Regions from separate parts of the Providencia manganoxydans genome, predicted to be linked through region 1. Evidence: predicted binding sites of a transcription regulator. Region 1 holds the regulator's gene; each other region holds the start of a gene.
What was found. Region 1 encodes CRP, which controls carbon source genes, mostly activating them, when cyclic AMP is high. Its sites were predicted from a motif close to ATGTGANNNNNNTCACAT; they were not measured.
Positions count from the first base shown of each region.

Region 2: the regulator CRP is predicted to act here: its motif matches at 5,639-5,656, upstream of JI723_RS07505 (NupC/NupG family nucleoside CNT transporter).
Region 3: the regulator CRP is predicted to act here: its motif matches at 4,246-4,263, upstream of deoC (deoxyribose-phosphate aldolase).

Region 1 covers NZ_CP067099.1:441,380-449,361, reverse strand. The annotation lists gene murP (PTS N-acetylmuramic acid transporter subunit IIBC) at 1-114, shown strand, start outside; gene JI723_RS01960 (LysE family translocator) at 365-970, opposite strand; gene JI723_RS01955 (hydrolase) at 1,066-2,049, shown strand; gene JI723_RS01950 (YheU family protein) at 2,046-2,264, shown strand; gene JI723_RS01945 (phosphoribulokinase) at 2,324-3,190, shown strand; gene JI723_RS01940 (OsmC family protein) at 3,262-3,666, opposite strand; gene crp (cAMP-activated global transcriptional regulator CRP) at 4,088-4,720, shown strand; gene JI723_RS01930 (HlyD family secretion protein) at 4,918-7,982, shown strand, end outside.
Region 2 covers NZ_CP067099.1:1,706,310-1,714,291, reverse strand. The annotation lists RNA gene JI723_RS07570 (RtT sRNA) at 389-516, opposite strand; RNA gene JI723_RS07565 (RtT sRNA) at 562-689, opposite strand; RNA gene JI723_RS07560 (RtT sRNA) at 735-862, opposite strand; RNA gene JI723_RS07555 (RtT sRNA) at 908-1,035, opposite strand; tRNA gene JI723_RS07550 (tRNA-Lys) at 1,081-1,156, opposite strand; tRNA gene JI723_RS07545 (tRNA-Lys) at 1,318-1,393, opposite strand; tRNA gene JI723_RS07540 (tRNA-Val) at 1,436-1,511, opposite strand; tRNA gene JI723_RS07535 (tRNA-Val) at 1,547-1,622, opposite strand; tRNA gene JI723_RS07530 (tRNA-Val) at 1,667-1,742, opposite strand; gene gltX (glutamate--tRNA ligase) at 2,216-3,637, shown strand; tRNA gene JI723_RS07520 (tRNA-Ala) at 3,814-3,889, shown strand; tRNA gene JI723_RS07515 (tRNA-Ala) at 3,931-4,006, shown strand; gene JI723_RS07510 (DUF3820 family protein) at 4,106-4,321, opposite strand; gene JI723_RS07505 (NupC/NupG family nucleoside CNT transporter) at 4,388-5,572, opposite strand; gene ligA (NAD-dependent DNA ligase LigA) at 5,804-7,819, opposite strand; gene zipA (cell division protein ZipA) at 7,876-7,982, opposite strand, start outside.
Region 3 covers NZ_CP067099.1:775,101-783,082, reverse strand. The annotation lists gene deoD (purine-nucleoside phosphorylase) at 1-429, opposite strand, end outside; gene deoB (phosphopentomutase) at 603-1,826, opposite strand; gene deoA (thymidine phosphorylase) at 1,892-3,214, opposite strand; gene deoC (deoxyribose-phosphate aldolase) at 3,258-4,037, opposite strand; gene JI723_RS03375 (NupC/NupG family nucleoside CNT transporter) at 4,604-5,878, opposite strand; gene JI723_RS03370 (TatD family hydrolase) at 6,281-7,090, opposite strand; gene JI723_RS03365 (patatin-like phospholipase family protein) at 7,083-7,982, opposite strand, start outside.

The DNA.
Region 1 (7,982 bases):
GCCCAAGGTGTATTTGCAGGTATGGCCGTGTATGTCGGTGGTATTGCAGTCGCTTATGTTTGTGGATTTATTTTTACCTATTTCTTTGGCAGCAAAAATATCGATTTAGATTAAGAATGAATCTTTCTAAAAGGGAAGCATGCATTGTTTCCCTTTTATACTGCTAACAAACGTATTTTGTGTGATAGCAGTAACTAAGAATTTGAAATAAACAAGGAAAATCAACGTATTGATTTTCGGCTGATAACACGAGGCGGGGAAAACCACGCTTTTATCCCGCCTCGTCAACAACCTCAAAGGGAAACTGCATGCTTCCCTTTATTTAATCATTACAACGCTGCGACTTGAAATATGGCAAATACATTTATTCAAACCAAATCAGTGGCACACACATCGCAGTCAACAGCCCCATCACTAAATTAAAAATAAACCACGCATGACGGCCCCGTAAAAAATAGCCAATTAATGACCCACCAGCCATCCAAATCAATCCAGCTATTAAATTAACTGTCACTACAGCAATACTCATCACGATAATAGACTGGGCAAATAGATCTCCGGGTAAACTATAACTTCCAACAGCCCCCAATCCCATTAACCATGCTTTTGGATTTAAAAATTGTAACAAACCACCTTGATACCACTTTATATTTTTCGCAGCAGCACTTTCTGTTTTCAATGGCTCATAATTTGCGGTTGCTGTTTTCCATGCTAACCACAGTAAATAGAGGCTACCAGCCACTTTCATAGCAATGTGCAATGCGGGATATAGCAATAAAAGCGCAGCAACGCCAAACGCAGATAAGTAAAGTATTGACTGCATCCCAAGCATTATCCCCAGTAATAAGGGGATACTGCGTCGGAAACCATAATTTGCGGTACTGGAGGTCAATAACATATTATTAGGGCCAGGTGTAACTGCTGCAATGAATAGAAACGTAAAAAGAGAAAAAACTAGCCCCAGACTCATTTATAATCTATCCCCCAAAATTAGCGCACTTGCATCACAAAAAAATAACAGTATGTTATGTGACCCACAAGGGTATTAAGAAATTAAATAAGGCTATGTCAGAAAACTTTCGCCCCATTAATTGGGCTAAAAATCCACATCTTCAAACGTTATTGCCAAGAATTTTTCGGCGGACCCCGAAAATTAAACCCATTTGGCAACGGCTTGAGTTACCTGATGGTGACTTTATTGACCTTGCTTGGAGCGAACCTCCTGAGCAGGCTTGTCATAAGCCGCGTTTAGTCATTTTTCATGGCTTAGAAGGTAATTTTAAAAGCCCCTACGCTCATGGCATGCTTGAAAGTGCCCAAAACCAAGGTTGGTTAGGGGTCGTCATGCACTTTCGTGGTTGTAGCGGTGAGCCCAATCGTCAAAAACGTATCTATCACTCGGGTGAAACCAGTGATGCACGTTACTTCTTGCATTGGTTAAAACAAACTTGGGGGGATGTGCCAACTGGCGCGGTGGGCTATTCTCTCGGTGGTAATATGCTTGCCTGCTATTTAGCTGAAAGTGGTGAAAATGCAGATATCGATGCAGGTGTCGTGGTATCAGCTCCATTAATGTTAGAGCCATGCTCTATACGAATGGAAAAAGGGTTCTCGCAGTTTTATCAACGTTATTTGCTTAATGGTTTAAAGCGTAATGCTACCCGTAAGCTGGTGCGCTACCCTGGTTCATTACCTCTTAATTTGTTGCAATTAAAACAACTAAAACGGATCCGTGAGTTTGATGATGTGATCACAGCAAGGATCCATGGTTTCGAAGATGCTACAGACTATTATCAAAAGTGTAGTGCTCTTCCTCGATTACCACGCATTACTAAGCCTACCCTGATTATTCACGCTAAAGATGACCCTTTTATGGCGCCAGAAGTTGTTCCTGATTTAGCGCATTTACCTGCCAATATTGAATATCAAATGACAGAACATGGGGGGCATGTCGGTTTCGTTAGTGGCACATTGAGAAAACCAGAAATGTGGTTAGAAAAACGTATTCCGCAGTGGTTAGCGTCTTATTTAGGCAATACAAAATCATGATTATCCCTTGGAAAGATTTAGATCCAGATACATTGGAAAACCTAATCGAGTCCTATGTATTACGTGAAGGAACCGATTATGGGGAACACGAAAAGTCATTACAGCAAAAAGTTGATGATGTGAAACGCCAATTGGCATCCGGAGAGATTGTGCTAGTCTGGTCAGAGTTGCATGAATCTGTTAATTTTATGCCTAACAGTCAGTTTCGCCCGTAACCCCGTTTCGCTCATGGCTCGGTTTAGCATGGACGCAAGCGCAACACAGGGAGTCCATGATGTCCAAAAAACATCCAATTATTGCAATCACTGGGTCTAGTGGTGCAGGAACCACTTCGACCAGCCAAGCATTTCGTAAAATATTCCATCAATTAAATATCCAACCTGCAACTTTAGAAGGTGATAGTTTTCATCGTTATACTCGCCCTGAAATGGATATGGCAATTAGAAAAGCCAGAGAACAAGGCCGCCATATCAGCTATTTCGGCCCTGAAGCAAATGACTTCTCCCTGTTAGAGCAGACGCTTTTAGAATACAGCCAACAGGGTAGTGGTAAATCACGTAAATACCTTCATACCTACGATGAAGCTGTTCCCTATGGCTTACAGCCGGGTACCTTTACGCCATGGGAACCCCTACCACCTAATAGTGATATTTTATTCTATGAAGGGTTACATGGCGGTGTTGTCACACCTGAAAACAATGTTGCTCGCCATGTTGATTTACTGGTTGGGGTTGTGCCTATCGTTAACCTTGAATGGATCCAGAAGCTGATCCGAGACACCACAGAACGAGGGCATTCACGAGAAGCAGTGATGGACTCGGTAGTTCGCTCAATGGGTGATTATATTAATTATATAACCCCACAATTCTCACGAACTCATATTAATTTCCAACGTGTACCAACCGTAGATACCTCAAACCCTTTCTCTGCTAAAGCGATACCATCACAAGATGAAAGTTTTATTGTTATCCGTTTTAGAGGGCTCGAACAAATTGATTTTCCTTATTTACTTTCCATGTTAAGCGGTTCATTTATTTCAGCTATGAATACTATTGTTGTGCCGGGAGGGAAATTAGGGTTAGCAATGGAGTTAATCATGACCCCTATTGTTGAGAAGTTAATTAAACAAAAACACGATTAATAGTTAATACATGATGCTTATTTTAAATTAATAAGCATCATAATTAAAAAAATAATATATATAATAAAAAATTATTGAGTTTTAATTTCAAAACTATGAGTAACTTTCACAGCTTTTTCTAACATCAAAGATACCGAGCAATATTTCTCAGCCGAAAGTTGAACTGCACGTTCAACCACTTTTTCCGTTAAATCAGTGCCTGTTACAATAAAATGCAAATTAATATGAGTGAAATAACGAGGAGCCTCATCACGACGCTGTGAGGTTAATTTAACTTCACAACCACTAACGTTATTACGGCCTTTTTGTAAAATAGATACCACATCCACTGAGCTGCATCCACCTACTGCCATCAATACCATTTCCATTGGGCTAGGTGCTTTATCACCTGAATTACCATCCATCATTACTTGATGACCAGAGGCGGACTCACCTAAAAAAGAAAGTCCTTCAACCCACTTAACTCTCGCTTCCATTATTTATTCCCCTAGAAAAAATTTGTATAAAAGATAACATTGTTACATAAATGCTTTCAATCGAATCGACACTTTAAGTAGCTGAAGCGATAAAGCCGAGACTTTCTAGGTTTATTATGTTACAAACAAACTATCACCTGATAGGAGCAAGATCAAAACTCAGGGTTTCAATTGATTATACACTCTAAATGATTCGAGATGCAGCTAGGCAATAAGTGAACAAATCGCGAAGAGCATAGAAAACTATGTCGCTAGTGCAAGTAAACGTAATCAACAACGCGGCAACTTGAAGCATGATGAGTATATTATAGTACTGGTATTAACTTACATTATGGTTAATATGCTAAGATAGTGACTTTAAAAACCAGCTTTCTGGTTATGGTTGACCGGAGGCTGTATTAACATACAGAGGATAACGCTAATGGTTCTCGGCAAGCCACAAACAGACCCTACTCTTGAATGGTTTTTGTCACACTGCCATATTCATAAGTATCCATCCAAGAGCACACTGATCCATCAGGGTGAAAAAGCAGAGACTCTTTACTACATCGTTAAAGGTTCAGTGGCTGTTTTAATCAAAGATGAAGAAGGCAAAGAAATGATCCTCTCCTATTTAAATCAGGGAGATTTCATTGGTGAACTAGGGTTATTTGAAGAAGGGCAAGAACGTTCTGCCTGGGTAAGAGCAAAAAGCGCCTGTGAAGTCGCTGAAATTTCTTACAAAAAATTCCGTCAACTTATTCAGGTTAATCCTGACATTCTTATGCGTCTTTCTGCGCAAATGGCAAGCCGCCTACAAACCACATCAGAAAAAGTGGGTAACCTCGCATTCTTAGATGTGACAGGCCGTATTGCTCAAACACTACTTAATTTAGCAAAACAACCAGATGCAATGACCCATCCGGATGGTATGCAAATCAAAATTACACGCCAAGAAATTGGTCAAATTGTTGGCTGTTCGCGTGAAACTGTTGGCCGTATCTTGAAGATGCTAGAAGATCAAAACTTGATCTCTGCGCACGGCAAAACGATTGTCGTCTACGGAACTCGCTAACATTTAAAATAACCCTCTATCCTTGTGATGCAGGGTTATTTTTTGCCTCTAATTGTATCAATATCCTATCACTTTCTGTTGCAATCATTTTGCGATACTCGTTATCGTCTAGCCGCGTTTCTTTATATTTAAATAATTATCAGTCACATAATATTAAAAACAATCACTTAATTTATTGTTTAAGGAATTTTTAATTTATGGTCGAGCTCACGATAACAATTAATAAACCATCTTTCATCAATCAAAGAACACTTAATGATACTCTGAATGAAATGAACTTTGTTGAAATAGGGAAAATGGTAAATAACATTGTTTATAATATAAAAAACGTTGCCAATATCAATTTAACGATAAATATAAACTATAAAACAAAGAGTGCTAATGCTAAAAAATTAAGTTCGACTTCATCGACAACCAATACATTAATTAATAACGATAATAATTGTTCAGGCAAAATAGATAAAGTAACACAAATAGAACTTGCTTCTCCTATGACAAAAAATATCGCAACCCAAACAGAACAACGGATCGAGATACAGCATAACCCAGATGAGGTTGACGCAAATGATTTATTATCAAAACAAACTAAGCATACCTTACCCACTAAACATGATGAAAATCAAGGAAGTAAGAGTACTCTAAACGAAACGCCTAACACGAAAAAAAAAGCTAACCCCGTACAAGTTGGAAGAGTTCCGCCAGAAGCGACCTTAGGATCTGATACTTTATCTCAATCAGCGCCTTTGATGTTGCACACTCCTCCCGCTCTTCAGGAGGTTGAACAAAAGACTCACATAGCGCCTTTTTCTTCAAACAAAGAAAACAACACTGACCGAGCAAAACAGTCCATCGAGAAAAAACCGAGTCTAATTTCAAATAAAGCAAATAAAATGACTCTACCCATACTCGCTAATACTCAACAACGTGAAAAACAGAGTAATGACTTTATTTTAAATGATGATAGCTCACGAGCTGAACCTACAGCATCTTATAATGACAATCCAACATTGAGTCATGTAAAAGAAATAATTCAAAAGATTGAGCAAAACACCTCTTCCCAGCCCAAAGTGACTTCACAAATTAACAAAGGTGCTCCTGCTCAACAACAAATCGCCTCTCAAACAACCGAATCAACTCCAGCAATCACTAACGGAAGAACACTGACGTATGCAGAAGAAATTCAAACGTCCCTCTCTTCCTATTCCCCAAGCAGAACGGCAAGCCAGAGTGGAAAATTATCTGTGGTAGAGAAAACACCAGATAGTTCACTCATGCTTGTTCCAAAAAATGCTAGCCGACCCAGTACACTCGATAGAAACACACTACCATCGTTGGCGCTAAGTGAAGCACTTCGGAAACGATTATCGGATAACACTTTCAAGAGTCAGATGAAAAATTCGGCCTTAAATAAATCTCCCAACAAAGACCCAGTAGAGAATATGCAGGTAGGTGTAGATAAAGACGCCAAATTGCTCTCTTCAATATTTAATAATATTGAAGATTATCTCACCAGTGCTCATAATAAGGAAACTCGACATCGTTATATTATAAATATAGATAATTTTGAGGTTATTATCACAATATCTCCCAAAAACTTCTTAAATTCCCCTATTGAAGGCCAAGATATAACAGAATTATTAGCTCATTATATTAGTGGATTAGATAATCATAATGTCTATTTAAACGTATTACAGAGAAATCTTGATAATGACTCATTTAGTGATATGGATGGCCAAGATGATGATCTTGATTCAGTCAATAGTTTTTATATTGATGAAGAATTCTCAGATATGGAAGATATCCAAAGCTATTATGATGATCCCTTTGATGAAATAAGCTGGGATATCTTTACTGAAAAACAAAATCAAACACCCCTGAACGCTTTCACTAAGCAGACACAAACCGACAAACAAACACTTGATAATGCTTTGGAGCAGAAGGAAGCAGAGCTATCTACTCAAAAGCAGATCCAAAGAGATACTGAAAAACAACTGCAACAGACCAATGAAAACCTTAAAATGGCTCAAACGCTCCTTAACCAAAAACAATTGGAATTGGACGCTTTCACCAAACAAGTACAAACCCACAAACAAGCTTTTGATAACGCACAAGCCGCGCTGGAGCAGATGAAAATCCAGCTGCAAGCGAGCCAAGAAGCCCTTAAACTGGCCCAGCAACAGACCGAAAGCCAGAAAAAAGCGGCTCAAGTCCTCTTTGAACAAAAGCAAGCGGTACTGGCCACTTTCACCAAGCAGACACAAACCGAGTATTCCAAAGTTACCGAGGCGCAGCAATCCGCTGAAATACAGACAGAATCAAATAAAATAGGTAACCATTCTGGTTTTATCGATCCGTCTTTTTATGAAAAAAAATTTGAAAGAGATATAGAGAGTGATGATGCATTTTCTTCTGATGAAGAAAATGATTATGATTATAAGGATACTTCTGTTATATCAAATCTGGGTAAAGTTCAAAACCCAATTTCAATGAATAAAAACAACCTTTCCCAAAATCAAAATGATACACGTTTATCAATAGCACCTGTACAGCCAGAGAATTATATTGACATATCTGAAGAGATTAATAAATTGACGATATCAAAATCATATTGTCCATATGCAACTAAATATAATAATGATAATGACGACTATGATAATGGTTCACCTCAACTTGAAAAAAAAACCAGATTTCCTACCACCAACACAAATAGAAACGATTTCCCTGAGAAGAAAAAATCTGTTGTTCAAGAAAAAAGCTTATATCCATCTATGACAAAAACAAACCAATTGATAGAGAAAGCTAAATTATTGAGCAAAGACATTCCAAATAAAACAAACTATCAATTTAATAATATTAAAAAAAATCTATCAGAAATGATAGAACAATTATCAGAGGTAGAAGAATCAAAAATAATATCAGCACTTGACCTCGCTATAATAAATAAAACACGCTATTCGCCTAGTATTCTTCTTGCTCATTCATTAGCTACAAATAAAAAAACAGATAACTCAATAACACAAGATCGTGCTGTACAAACTGAGCCATTTACAGTGGCACAACAAAAAAATCCAGCTAAAATGACTCAAGGAATACAGACGGATATTTCTTCAATGACGGAGACAAAAAAAGCGTCTACCATTACGTTAACACTTGCAAATACAATATCCCCCTCATTAGAAGAGGATAATAAAACCATTCCCCTTTCTCAAACAAAAATATCTACACTAAAAGCTACAGCTAATACAACAAAATCAGTAAAAAA
Region 2 (7,982 bases), 1.3 Mb from region 1:
GTAGTATGTATATATTACAGGAGGAGCATTAATTTGTTTGCTAATGTGACAATGAGAATATAGTCATCAAAATGATGATTCAAACCAACATCTCTAGATCACAAATCAATGAACACCGAGAAATACAGATAAATAGCCAATCCCTAGCTTTAGCTAAAATTGCTGTGAGTTGAAATATTGTGAATACAAACCAATTGAGTACATATGTTGGTAAAGCCATTAAAAGCGCTATAGCTTCGCTGTAAATCATTTGGATGTATGTTTGGTATCTATTCTAGGTATGATGTAGACGTTTGAGAGAGAATCAATCGTAGAGCTTCTCACCCGCACTCTACGTACAGCATGCAAGGATCTTTTTTTGGGATTAAGAACGGAGTGTTTCTTTAGATGGTGGGTCGTGCAGGATGACTCGGCCGATGGTCTCGCCCTTCGGGTCGTTGCGTAAGCGCAACGCTGTCTCGCTTCGCTCGGCTCGAACCTGAACGCAGCTTCTCACCCGCACTCTACGTGCAACATGCAAAGATCTTTTTTGGGGATTAAGAATAGAGGAGGTTGTTTAGATGGTGGGTCGTGCAGGATGACTCGGCCGATGGCCTCGCCCTTCGGGTCGTTGCGCAAGCGCAACGCTGTCTCGCTTCGCTCGGCTCGAACCTGAACGCAGCTTCTCACCCGCACTCTACGTGCAACATGCAAAGATCTTTTTTGGGGATTAAGAATAGAGGAGGTTGTTTAGATGGTGGGTCGTGCAGGATGACTCGCCCGATGGCCTCGCCCTTCGGGTCGTTGCGCAAGCGCAACGCTGTCTCGCTTCGCTCGGCTCGAACCTGAACGCAGCTTCTCACCCGCACTCTACGTGCAATATGCAAGGATCTTTTTTGGGGATTAAGAATAGAGGAGGTTGTTTAGATGGTGGGTCGTGCAGGATGACTCGGCCGATGGCCTCACCCTTCGGGTCGTTGCGCAAGCGCAACGCTGTCTCGCTACGCTCGGCTCGAACCTGAACGCAGCTTCTCACCCGCACTCTACGTGCAACATGCAAGGATCTTTTTTGGGGATTAAGAATAGAAGAGGTTGTTTAGATGGTGGGTCGTGCAGGATTCGAACCTGCGACCAATTGATTAAAAGTCAACTGCTCTACCAACTGAGCTAACGACCCATCGTTGAATTTTGATACTAAAAATGCTTGATATACGTACAGGATTTTAGTCCTTCGGACTTACCCTTACGGGTCGAACCTGCAACCATCTTGAAAAACACAATAATCTACTGACTGAGCCAACAACCCATCTTAAAAATGATTGGTTTTGTATCTTTAGATGGTGGGTCGTGCAGGATTCGAACCTGCGACCAATTGATTAAAAGTCAACTGCTCTACCGACTGAGCTAACGACCCATCTATAAATCTAAATTGATATAATGCGACTAACTAATGAAGTGGTGGGCGATACCGGGTTCGAACCAGTGACCTCCTCCTTGTAAGGGAGATGCTCTACCAACTGAGCTAATCGCCCACTTCATGACAAGTTTCACATATTGGGTAAATAAATGGTGGGCGATACCGGGCTCGAACCAGTGACCTCCTCCTTGTAAGGGAGATGCTCTACCAACTGAGCTAATCGCCCATTTATTTACTGCTTACTACTAAGTACTTCTTTATCGTCGACAGTGGTGGGCGATACCGGGTTCGAACCAGTGACCTCCTCCTTGTAAGGGAGATGCTCTACCAACTGAGCTAATCGCCCTGTCGTCGATGGAGGTGCATTATAGGGATCCCTCGTTCTGAGTCAACGGTTTTTGAATAGATTTTTTCTGTTCGTTGTAAAAATAAGCAAGATGTACCAATATTCATCAGAAAAGAATCTTATTTAACCAGAATCAGGTTAATTTATACCACCTAACAAAAACAATATTAGTCGAAAATTATTTTTATGCTGGTAAAAAATGGCTATTTGCTTCTTTAAACAGATTTTATTTATCTAACTACAGATAACTTTATTGAGGTATCACTGTAGAGTGATAGAATAGAACTACATTTTATACTCGTCATACTTCAAGTTGCAGCGCTTTTCGTTAAGGTATGGTGACTACGCCCTCTTTTACTAGTCACATACCCATGTATGCTTTCAGCGACTCGCTCACTTGTCGCCTCGCTGCACCTCGAATTATTTAGAGTATAGGCACGTTAGAAACCCGTATCGCAATTAAGGCAATCTCGATGAGTAAAATTAAAACCCGTTTTGCACCTAGTCCAACAGGTTATTTACATGTTGGTGGAGCGCGTACCGCGCTTTATTCCTGGTTATTCAGCCGCCATAATCAAGGCGAGTTTGTTCTACGTATCGAAGATACCGACTTAGAACGTTCAACTCAGGAAGCTATCGATGCCATTATGGATGGTATGAACTGGTTAAATTTAAATTGGGATGAAGGCCCTTACTACCAAACTAAGCGCTTTGATCGCTATAACGATGTCATTGATCAAATGCTTGATGCAGGCACTGCCTATCGTTGCTATTGCTCAAAAGAACGTTTAGAAGCGCTACGTGACCAGCAAATGGCTTCAGGTGAAAAACCTCGCTACGATGGTTGCTGCCGTGACCATGCTCATAATCACACAGCAGATGAGCCTCATGTGGTGCGTTTTCGCAACCCACAAGAAGGTTCTGTTATCTTTGATGATAACATTCGTGGCCCTATCGAATTTAGTAACCAAGAGCTTGATGACCTTATTATTCGCCGCACTGATGGTTCACCAACTTATAACTTCTGTGTCGTTATTGATGACTGGGACATGGAAATTACCCATGTGATCCGCGGTGAAGATCACATCAACAATACTCCTCGCCAGATCAATATATTAAAAGCTTTGGGTGCACCTGTACCTGAGTACGCTCACGTTTCCATGATCTTAGGTGACGACGGTAAAAAACTGTCTAAACGCCATGGCGCAGTTAGCGTGATGCAATATCGTGATGAAGGCTATTTACCTGAAGCTCTACTTAATTATTTAGTACGTTTAGGGTGGTCACATGGTGATCAGGAAATTTTCACCCGTGAAGAAATGATCAACTACTTCAGCTTAGATGCCATTAGCAAATCAGCAAGTGCGTTCAATACAGATAAATTGCTTTGGTTAAATCACCATTATATTAACCACTTGCCAGCTGAAGAAGTTGCTGTTCACCTTGCATGGCATATTGAGCAACAAAATATTGATACACAAAATGGGCCACAATTGGCTGAACTAGTGAAATTACTCGGCGAACGCTGTAAAACACTCAAAGAAATGGCCGAGTCTTGCCATTATTTCTATGAAGAGTTTAATGAGTTCGATGCAGATGCTGCGAAAAAACATTTGCGCCCAGTTGCTCGCCAGCCATTAGAAACGGTGAAACAGAAACTGGCCGCTATCACTGAGTGGACGGCTGAAAACGTTCATCAAGCTATTGAGCAGACTGCGACTGAGCTTGAAGTCGGTATGGGTAAAGTGGGTATGCCATTGCGCGTTGCAGTAACAGGTGCAGGCCAATCGCCTGCTTTAGATGTGACTGTCCATGCTATTGGTCAAGCACGCTCTGTTGCTCGTATTGATAAAGCACTTGCTTTTATCGCTGAACGTGAAGCATCAGCTCAATAATTATCAGCACTTCCCTATGCTGTATATGGCGGCATAGGGATCTCTCAAAATCCAACCCATCCCACTGATTTGCTGTTTAAATGCTCTATAATTCAGCAGTTAAACTCAAAACCACATTATTTGATTGACACCCTGACATTGCTTGAATATCATGCCCTCCGTCCATAGATTTTGTTGGGGCTATAGCTCAGTTGGGAGAGCGCTTGCATGGCATGCAAGAGGTCAGCGGTTCGATCCCGCTTAGCTCCACCACCTAATTCCCTGTTAGGTGTTTATCCAAAATCAAATCTATTGGGGCTATAGCTCAGCTGGGAGAGCGCTTGCATGGCATGCAAGAGGTCAGCGGTTCGATCCCGCTTAGCTCCACCAAATCCTCATATCTAATTTCAATCACTACTCTAAAGAATTCAAGTTAACATTAGGCGAGTAATGTGATTGAACATAACAACTTGAAGTATGACGAGTAAGTCAGACACGTTTTAACGGCTTTACAAGGCTATCCAGCCCTTCTATTTTAAGCCCTAATGCCATTTCCATTAATTGCCCAAGTCGCCCTTTCGGGAACTCACCTTTCTTATAGAACCACAACAAGTACTCCTCAGGGAGATCGACTAAGGTTATACCTTTGTATTTCCCAAATGGCATTTGCGTATTTGCTATATCGATAAGATCTTGTTTTTCCATTTTCTCTCCAAGCAAAAACGGCATTCATAATGAATGCCGTTAGTCATTTTAACATTTTTATTAGCGTTATAGAATGAGCCCAACAACCGCCGCTGATAAAAAGCTAACTAATGTTGAACCAAACAGAAGTTTTAAACCAAAGCGAGCAACGGTATTACCTTGCTTCTCATTCAAGCCTTTGATTGCGCCTGCTACAATACCAATTGATGAGAAGTTAGCAAAAGAAACTAAGAATACCGATAAAATACCCACGGAGCGAGGAGAAAGTGCCGCCGCCGCTGCTTGTAAATCCCCCATAGCAACAAATTCATTCGTCACCATTTTCACTGCCATGATACCGCCTACTTGTAAAGCTTCATCAGCAGGAATGCCGAGTATCCAAGCAAAAGGATAAAATACATAACCTAGCATTGTTTGGAATTTAATATCGAACAGCGCAACACAAATACCATTCACCATTGCAATCAAAGCAATGAAGCCGATCAGCATAGCAGAAACAATAATCGCGACTTTAAAACCAGCAAGAATATATTCACCCAGCATTTCAAAGAAGCTTTGACCTTCATGAATGTTGCTCATTTGCAACTCTTCTTCTGCTTCTGGTGGATATGGGTTAATCAGTGAAAGTACAACGAAAGTACCAAACATGTTCAGCACCAACGCTGCAACTACATAGCGAGGTTCTAACATTGTCATGTAAGCACCCACAATTGACATTGAAACTGTCGACATTGCAGTCGCCGCCATGGTGTACATTCTGCGTTCTGACATTTTGCCTAGTTGGTCTTTATAAGCAATAAAGTTTTCAGACTGTCCGAGTAATAATGAACTAACCGCGTTAAATGACTCCAATTTTCCCATGCCATTCACTTTAGATAGCACGGTACCAATGATGCGGATCACAATAGGTAACACTTTGATATGCTGTAAAATACCGATCAGTGCTGAAATAAAGATGATAGGACAAAGAACTTGCAAGAAGAAGAACGCTAAATGGCCTTCGATCATGCCACCAAAGATAAATTTAGTCCCTTCAGCTGCATATCCTAATAAGTGTTCAAAGACACCTGCGACGCCTAATACAAACGAAGAACCTACATCAGAGTGCAAGAAGAAATAAGCTAATGCAACTTGAATAACCAGTAATTGTACAACATAACGTAGTCGGATTGCCTTACGGTTACTACTTGCTAATGTCGCAAGAGCGCCAATTACAACAAGAGATAAAACAAAATGCAGGATCGAGGTCATATGCGACTCCAACAAATTTAAACAAAGCGGTTTATGTGTATATTCTATGTAATAGGCGACATTTAAATGCGACAACCGTCACATTAGCATGAAAATGGATACATTGTATTTTGTAGAAAGCTAATGCCGATCACACTTTAAGCGGAAATACTGACTGTTAACCTATAAGTTGATATAGGTCATGTCATCACCTATTTTCAGATGATGACACTCAAAAACTATAGTAGAAAATCAAGAACCTAGCAAACGAATAAGCTCATCTTCATCAATGACTTGAATACCCAATTCATTTGCTTTAGCCAGTTTGGAGCCTGCCGCTTCCCCTGCAATCACTAAATCAGTTTTCTTCGAAACACTACCAGCAACCTTAGCCCCTAATGCGACCAACTTATCTTTTGCTTCATCGCGGGTTAAGCGGCTCATCGATCCGGTTAATACCACTGTTTTCCCTGCAAATGGGCTATCAATACTGCTGACATCTATCGCAACTGCTTGTGGCCAGTGAATATTCGCTTTATTTAGCAAATCTTGGATCACCGCTTGGTTATGCTCTTCACGGAAGAAATTAACCACATGCTTAGCCACAACGTGACCAATATCTTGTACTGTTTTTAGTGACTCTTCATCTGCTGCCATCACGGCTTCAAGGGTACCGTAATGCGACGCGAGATTCGCCGCTGTTGCTTCTCCAACCTCACGAATACCTAAAGCATAAATAAAACGTGCGAGTGTCGTTGCTTTCGATTTCTCTAAAGCATCCACTAAATTCTGTGCCGATTTAGGCCCCATTCTATCCAGCCCAGTGAGAATACCTGCACTCAATTGATATAAATCTGCGGGTGTTTTTACATACTCTTTTTCAACCAGTTGGTCGATAATTTTGTCTCCCATGCCATCGACATCCATAGCACGGCGTGACACAAAATGTTTTAATGCTTCTTTGCGCTGGGCGCCACAAATCAGACCACCAGTACAACGCGCAACAGCTTCGCCTTCTATGCGTTCGACATCTGAACCACAGACTGGACAATGAGTTGGGAATACGATTTCACGACTATCTGCTGGTCGTTCTGATCCAACTACGCTAACAATTTGCGGGATCACATCACCTGCTCGGCGGATCACCACTGTATCACCAATATGTACGCCTAAACGTTCTATTTCATCTGCATTATGTAGTGTCGCATTACTGACTATCACACCAGCAACCTGAACAGGTTCTAAGCGCGCAACGGGTGTAATGGCTCCAGTACGCCCTACTTGAAATTCAACGTCTTTTAATAAGGTCATTTGTTCTTGCGCAGGGAATTTAAACGCGGTAGCCCAACGAGGAGCACGAGATACAAAGCCTAATTGCTCTTGAGTCGCAATCGAGTTAATTTTGATCACGACCCCATCAATATCAAAACCAAGCGATGGACGAATTCTTTCTATTTCATGATAAAAATCTAATACCGCTTTATGGCCAGTTTTCAGTTGAACATAATCACTAACAGGTAAGCCCCACGCTTTAAATTGCATCAAACGCTCATAATGGGTATCTGGTAATGTTTCACCCTCCACTAAACCTACACCATAACAATAAAAAGTCAGTGGTCTTTTTGCGGTGATGCGAGGATCAAGCTGACGTAATGAGCCTGCGGCTGCATTTCGGGGGTTAGCAAACACTTTACCACCTGTACGGCGAGCTTCCTCATTGAGGGCTTCAAATCCTTTTTGTGGCATAAACACTTCACCACGAATTTCTACGCGGGCAGGAATGTTATCTCCGATTAAACGCAGTGGAATAGCACGGATCGTTCTCACATTCGATGTGATATTTTCGCCAACAGTGCCATCGCCTCTCGTTGCTGCTTGGGTCAGCTCGCCATTTTCATATAATAAACTTACCGCGAGGCCATCGAGTTTTAATTCACAGCAAAAAGTTTGCTCTTGTTGGTCTTTCAATCGATCTCTAACGCGTTTATCAAACGCAAGGTAGCTTTCCTCATCAAACACATTATCAAGCGATAACATCGGTATTTCATGACGAACAGTATCAAATGCAGCTAGTGGTGCTGCACCAACACGCTGTGTCGGCGAGTCGCTAGTTATCCATTCAGGATGCTCTGCTTCGATGGCTTTGAGTTCTTGCATGAGTTTGTCATATTCAGCATCCGGAATTTCAGGCGCATCTAATACATGATATTGATATTCGTGATAACGTAATTGCTGTTTGAGCGCATCGAGATGTGATTTTGTCGTCATGTTTCACCCATAAATGTAAACCCCCCAATTAAGGGGGGTTTCGGTCGTTCTGATAATTAATTTAGTGTATTGCGAATTCGAGCATGATACACCTCTATTTTTTGAGGTGTTAACATTTTACGCTCATCATCAAGGACAACACCGCCCGCATCTGAAGCGATGC
Region 3 (7,982 bases), 330 kb from region 1:
TTTTGCAGCCTCAACCGCATTGTGAACCAATTCATAATCAGCAATTGCTGCAAAATCATGATCTTTAAAACGTTGACGGTTAACTTTCGAGTCAGTACATGCCCCCATCCCAATCACGACATCACGTAACTTAACATCATCCATTACCGCGCCACATGAACCAACACGGATAATCACTTTCACGCCAAAGTCAGTGATCAGCTCTTTTGCATAAATAGAGCAAGATGGGATCCCCATACCATGTCCCATAACAGAGATTTTACGGCCTTTATAAGTCCCAGTGAAACCTAGCATGCCACGTACATTGTTCACCTGACGAACGTCATCAAGAAAAGTTTCTGCAATATATTTTGCACGTAATGGATCACCTGGCATCAAAACGACGTCAGCAAAATCACCCATTTCTGCATTAATATGAGGAGTAGCCATTATCATTATTCCTTATAAATCATTTAATTAAATGGTTTAGCGTAACTGTCCGATATAGTAGCCAGTCACTCTACTGGCTGTCTACGGCAAATGCCCAATTTTTATTAAGGGGTTAAATAAATAAGGCAGTTTCCTGCCTTATTTCAGTCATATTTGATGATGAGTATCATCACTTACAGCATTGATTTACCGTACTCCATTGGCGATAGATCGAAGTATTTCGCTACCGTTTGTCCAATATCAGCAAAGGTTTCACGATGGCCTAAAGAGCCAGGTTTGACTTTTGGTCCATAAATTAAAACAGGAATGTGCTCACGAGTATGGTCAGTACCTTCCCATGTTGGGTCACAACCATGGTCTGCCGTTAAGATCAAAATGTCATCATCTTCAACTAATTCCATTAGTTCAGGTAGACGGCGATCAAATAGCTCTAACGCACCTGCATAGCCAGCAACATCACGGCGGTGGCCATAAGCAGAGTCAAAGTCAACAAAGTTAGTGAAGACAATGGTTTTGTCGCCCGCTAATTTCATTTCTTTTACTGTTGCATCAAATAGCGCATCAATGCCAGTCGCTTTCACTTTTTTAGTAATGCCAACATGCGCGTAGATATCCGCAATTTTACCAATAGAAACGACTTCACCTTGTTTTTCTTCCACTAATTTTTGCAGCATGGTTGGTGCTGGTGGTTCAACAGCAAGGTCATGTCGGTTACCGGTACGTTCAAAATTACCCGCTTTATCGCCAATAAATGGACGAGCAATAACACGACCAATGTTATAGCCCCCATTGGTGAGTTCTTCACGAGCGATCTCGCATAACTCATACAATTTATCTAAGCCATAGGTTTCTTCATGGCAAGCAATCTGGAATACCGAGTCAGCCGAGGTATAGAAAATTGGCTTACCCGTTTTCATGTGTTCTTCACCCAGTTGATCGAGGATTACTGTACCTGAAGAATGGCAGTTACCTAAATAGCCAGGGAGATTTGCACGTTTCACAATAATATCGAGCAGCTCTTGTGGGAAGCTGTTTTCATGATCAGCGAAATAACCCCAATCAAATAAAACAGGAACACCCGCGATTTCCCAGTGACCAGACGGCGTATCTTTACCAGAGGAAAGCTCACTTGCATAAGCATAAGCGCCGATGATCTCTGAATTAGGGTCAAGGCCCGCAGGAAATTTACCACAAGACTCTTCAGCCGCTTTACCCAGCCCTAGCTTGGTTAAGTTAGGTAAATGCAAAGGACCTTTACGGCCTTTATCTGCTTCACCGCGCGCACAAGCATCTGCAATGTGGCCTAATGTGTTTGAGCCTTCATCATTAAATTTGTGCGCATCACCCGCAGCACCAATCCCGAAAGAGTCCAACACCATAATAAATGTACGTTTCATAACTTCTCTCCTGCGTCATCATTCCCAATCGTTGGGAAGAGCCACTGATAAAACTAATTTGTTAATTATTCGCTAATTTGGCGATAAACCATTGGCGTCGTTTCTGGTGCTTTATCACTAATCACCATAGCAGCTCGTACTTCTTTCGCCGCCTCTTCCCACGCTTTTTCACTATTAGCATGAATAATAGCAAGTGGTGTTTGGCTATCAACTGTTGCACCCAGTGCCGCGATATCGCTTAAACCAACGCTATAATCAATCGGATCTGTTGCTTTGCGACGCCCACCGCCCAATGTCACCACGGACATACCCAGTGCTCTGGTATCCATAGCGCTAACAATGCCTGATTTCTCTGCATATACCGCTTTGTTCAATACGGCGGTAGGTAGATATTTGCTATAATTCTCAACGAAATCACTTGGGCCTTTTTGTGCAGCAACCATGCGTCCAAAGACTTCCGCGGCTTTACCATTATCCAACACCGCTTGTAGTTTCTGACGTGCTTCATCTCTACTGGCAGCCAAAGTACCGGATACGAGCATTTCAACACATAATGCCATAGTCACTTCATACAAACGTGGATTACGATATTCACCCGTTAAAAATTGTACCGCTTCACGTACCTCAACCGCATTACCTGCACTAGAAGCCAGTACTTCATTCATATCCGTCAGTAAAGCCGTAGTTTTACAACCCGCACCATTCGCTACTTTAACGATTGACTCGGCAAGTTGCTCTGATTTTTCATAAGTTGGCATAAATGCACCTGAGCCAACTTTGACATCCATAACTAATGCATCAAGGCCTTCAGCCAATTTTTTACCTAAAATAGATGCCGTAATTAATGGAATTGAATCTACAGTCGCTGTGATATCACGTGTCGCATAAAAACGTTTATCAGCCGGTGCGAGTGAGTTAGTTTGACCAATAATTGCCACACCAACATCACTAATGATGTCACGGAAACGTTCATCATTAGGAAAAATATCAAAATTAGGGATTGCTTCGAGCTTATCTAGCGTTCCCCCTGTATGACCTAGCCCACGCCCTGAAATCATGGGCACGTAACCACCACATGCTGCTACCATTGGGCCTAACATCAGTGAAGTCACATCACCAACACCACCCGTAGAATGCTTATCAACTAACGGGCCATTGAGGTTTAGTGATTTCCAATTTAATACAGTGCCTGAATCACGCATTGCTAACGTTAGTGCAACACGTTCATCCATTGTCATATCGTTGAAATAAATGGTCATTGCCAAAGCAGCTATCTGACCTTCTGAAACGGAATTGTCACGAACGCCATTAATAAAGAAACGAATTTCTTCTTCACTCAGTACTTTACCATCACGTTTTTTACGGATAATTTCTTGTGCCAGAAACACGGTATGCTCCTTAACTCAAACAGGATTTAGGTAATTGCTTAAATTAATAGCTACTACTTGATTTTTTTGTTTCGAAACCAAGTGTATTCAGCAAGTTAGCTAGCAAACTAGATGCACCAAAACGAAAATGGCGCGAGTCTGCCCAGCCTTTACCTAAAATACGATCTGCTAATGCTAAGTATTGAGCGGCTTCTTCTGCCGTACGAACACCACCAGCAGGTTTAAAGCCCACTGTTTTTGCAACGCCCATATCATGGATAACTTGCATCATGATCTCAGCACTTTCGAGAGTCGCATTAACCGGTACTTTACCTGTTGATGTTTTGATAAAATCCGCACCCGCTTTAATAGAAATTTCAGACGCTTTACGGATAAGAGCAGGATCTTTAAGTTCACCTGTTTCAATGATCACTTTCAATAATACATTCGCTTGTGCGCATGCATCTTTACAGGCTTTCACTAAATCAAAACCAATTTTTTCATTCCCTGCCATCAAAGCTCTATAAGGGAAAACCACATCGACTTCATCTGCACCATAAGCAATAGCAGCACGAGTTTCAGCCAATGCAATATCAATATCATCATTACCATGTGGGAAATTGGTAACTGTAGCAATGCGTACTTCTGGAGTACCTTGCTCACGTAAAGTCTTACGTGCAATCGGGATAAAACGAGGGTAAATACAGATGGCAGCAGTTTGGCCCGCAGGGCTTTTTGCTTGATGACACAACGCGATCACTTTTTCATCCGTATCGTCGTCATTTAGGGTAGTTAAATCCATCAGGTTCAGTGCGCGTTGCGCAGCTGCGGTTAAATCAGTCATAAAAACTCTCCAACGTTGTGAATTCTGTCAGAACAACACGTTCTTTGTTGGCGAGCGGGCTTGGTTCCTTAAAGATGCTACTCGAAAACCCGAATGTAGCAGCTGAATTCCTTCTCACCGCACAATGCCCTAGAGTGCATCCACTCTGAGAACTAGCAGTCCATAGCAGCTTACTTATACCTATTTGACCATAGAACTAGGCTATTTTGTGTGCTACAAATCACATTAATTGCCTGAACGTTACATTGTTAAATAAAAATTTGTGAACATTATCGCAATTATACGCTATTTCATTTCATTTTTATTCTCTCTAATGGCTTTTCTTTTTCATTTTATGCCATTAAGAGTAGTTCAAAAATGCTGATGTGGGCGTAAAAGTAGAAAGAATATAACTGAATATATGAACTGAAAAGGGCAAATGCCCTTTTCAGATTATAGACTTATTAGATTTCACGTTGCAGTGCTGTTGACTATGTCTGCTCGACCTTAGTCACATACTGAATGTGACTAAGGTCTTATTCGCTGGTCGCCTACCTGCATCTCGAATTATTTAGAGTATAGATAGACTAGATAATTGCTAGGGTTAAGAAGAAACCAGCAATAGTTGCACTCATTAAGTTAGAGAGAGTACCTGCCAAAACAGCTTTCATGCCAAGACGAGCAACATCACTACGACGATTAGGCGCCATGCCACCTAAACCACCGAGCAAAATCGCCACAGAAGACAAGTTAGCAAAGCCACACAGTGCAAATGAAATAATCGCTTTAGTGTGATCAGACAGGACTTGTTTACCTGCTGCCAACACATCAGCATCTGGTTTCATATATTCGCCAAAGTTCATAAAGGCAACAAATTCGTTAACAACGACTTTTTGCCCAATAAATGAACCCGCAATATTGGCTTCACTCCATGGCACACCAATCAAGTAAGCAATTGGGGCAAACACCCAACCAAGAATTAACTCAAGAGAAAGCTGTGGATAATCAAACCAGTTACCGATCCCACCAAGAATGCCGTTGATCAGGGCAATTAACGCAATAAATGCTAATAACATCGCCCCTACGTTTAGCGCCAACTGCATACCAGAAGCTGCACCTGATGCCGCGGCATCAATAATATTCGCGGGACGTTCATCTTCTGCAACCAAATCAGTTGCATTAACATTATCACGAGCTTCTTCAGTTTCAGGAACTAATAGCTTAGCAAACAACAATCCACCCGGAGCCGCCATAAACGACGCCGCAATCAGGTATTCCATTGGTACGCCCATTTGTGCGTAACCTGCCAATACCGAGCCCGCAACGGAGGCTAAACCACCACACATCACCGCAAACAATTCCGAGTTTGTCATCGTTGAAATGTATGGACGCACCACTAATGGCGCTTCTGTTTGACCAACAAAGATATTGGCTGTGGCAGATAGTGATTCAGTTCTTGATGTACCCAGTATTTTTTGTAAGCCACCGCCCAATACTTTAATAACCAATTGCATAATGCCTAGGTAGTAAAGTACCGCGATTAAAGAAGAGAAGAAAACAATGATTGGCAGTACACGTAATGCGAAAATAAATCCACCGCCGCCAAACAATTCAAACATTTTGTCAGAAACAAGGCCGCCAAAAATAAAGCTCATACCATCTTGACCATAGCTGATTACCTTAGAAACGCCATCAGACATCCCCTGTAATACGCTACGACCCGCTGGAACATAAAGAACAAAAGCGCCGATCACGACTTGAATGATAAAAGCTCCGCCAACAGTGCGGAGTTTAATCGCTCGACGATTGCTGGAAAATAGCACGGCGATAGCTATCAGCACCGCCATCCCGACCAGACTCATAATGAGTTGCATGGAAGTATCCCTGTTCACTTAATTATAGATTGATGTAGATAAAGAAACGTACCCGTTTCCTTGACTCTTTGTGCGATGATTATACCTAGTCCACCCCAATAACCCGCAACCTTCGTCACAAATACGCAGTGCAAAAAGTAACAAAAATTCAGTTCTTGTGATTAAGGTCACATTCTATTATCAGTTTAATCTGGAAAGCACAAAAGGACGTAACAAATAGGTGAAAAACTGGATGGATTAAGGAAAGGAAACCACATCAATTAATAGCCATTGGCAATAAATTTAAAGTGGCTTTAACGATGTATACTCTCAATCATTCGAGTTGCAGGTAGGCGACCAGCAAAAATAGATGGGGAGCATAGATAAACTCAGTGACTCAATGAACATCGCCTAGCCCTCCCCCTGCAACTTGGAATATGATGAGTCTAGCTTAAATAATGATAGACTATTTATATACAGTTGCTCGGCAATTTCATCTGGGCTTTCGTGCCGCAGTTCACATAACGATTTAAAAATTATTTGAATACGTTCAGGGCGATTCGGTTCACCTTGAAACCCTGATACTGGCATATCAGGCGCGTCAGTTTCAAAAACTAAAGACGTTAAAGGCAATTGAGCTATCGCTTGACGGGTTTTATTCGCTCGCTCATAAGTAATGGTTCCGCCTACACCAATAAAATAGCCTAATTTAATAAAGGCTTGAGCTTGCGATAAACTCCCTGCGAAGCCATGAACGACACCACATGCAGGCACTAAATAGCGGCGTAAAATCGCCACTAGCTGGTCATGGCTTTTACGCGAATGTAAAATCACAGGTAAATCAAAACGCTTTGCTAACTTGAGTTGTTCAATCAATATTTTCTGTTGCAGCTCAAATAAGGGATCCTGCATATACAGATCAAGACCAATCTCACCGATAGCAACGCATTTAGTACTATGCTGGGTGAGATAAAACAATAGTGATTCAAAATGCTGTTCTTGAAACCGATTTAAGTACAGTGGATGAAACCCCATCGCAGCATGTAGTTGAGAATAGCTATGTGCTAATTGCCAAACTCGCTCAAAATTATCCACACCAACCGTCGGAATAATAATATCAGAGATCCCTGCCGAGCTGGCTGATGCAAGGCTTTCATCCATCGCATCAATAAAAGGTGGAAAGTCAAAATGACAATGTGTATCAACGAATAGTCTAGTCATTTTTTTCGTTGGCCTGTTTAGCTTCCTCTTCATTGGCTGCCAGTATCGCACCTGTCATAAGTGCTTGCGCTGTATCCGTCATTTTCTTCGCGTGGCTTTGAGCCAGCAATTCCCCTGAGTGCTTCGCCTCAAACAAGGCTTCTGCATAGTCCTCTTGGATTTGCATCTCTTCATGCGCTGCATTTTCAAAACTAAAGCGATTTAATGAGTCATTATCCATGGCGAAATTATGCCCCAAAGCAGCGATAAAATAACGACCGCAACGGCGCCCTGTATGATAATCCTGATTAAGCGATGATAAGCGACTTCCCAATGCACTGCTCTTTAACGGTGTTGGTGGGTAGATTTCAAAAATCTGCAAATTATCTGGCGGATTTTCAATAAACTCTTGGGTGCGACGATAACTTTTCAAATGCACTTTTAGCATAGCCGCCATACGTTGCAAACCATACTTTTCCCCTTCTAACCAACGGGTCATTCTTTTAACCCATTCAGGAGTGAAATACATTTGAGAAGGTACAGTGCGGATCACTACAATAGTTTCAGCGCCACGACGGTATGCCTCTTCCACAGGAATTGCAGCACTGATCCCGCCATCATGGTATAACGTTCCATTAAACTCAACACCTGTACGATAAAAGCCAGGAATTGCGCTGGAAGCTCTTATAATATCTAACCATGTATCTTCTGTTGGTTGCAAAAACTCAGCTTCAAAATCATCACTACGACTCGCTCCCATATAAAATTCACGGCCCGCATTGATTAATTCAAGACCTGAATGCATCTGTAAAGGGAACTCTTTTGATGTGCTCTCGACTAACCAATCTAGATCAATAAGATGACCGCCACGGATAAAACGTAGTGGATTAAAGAAAAGAGGGCTGGTCGTATA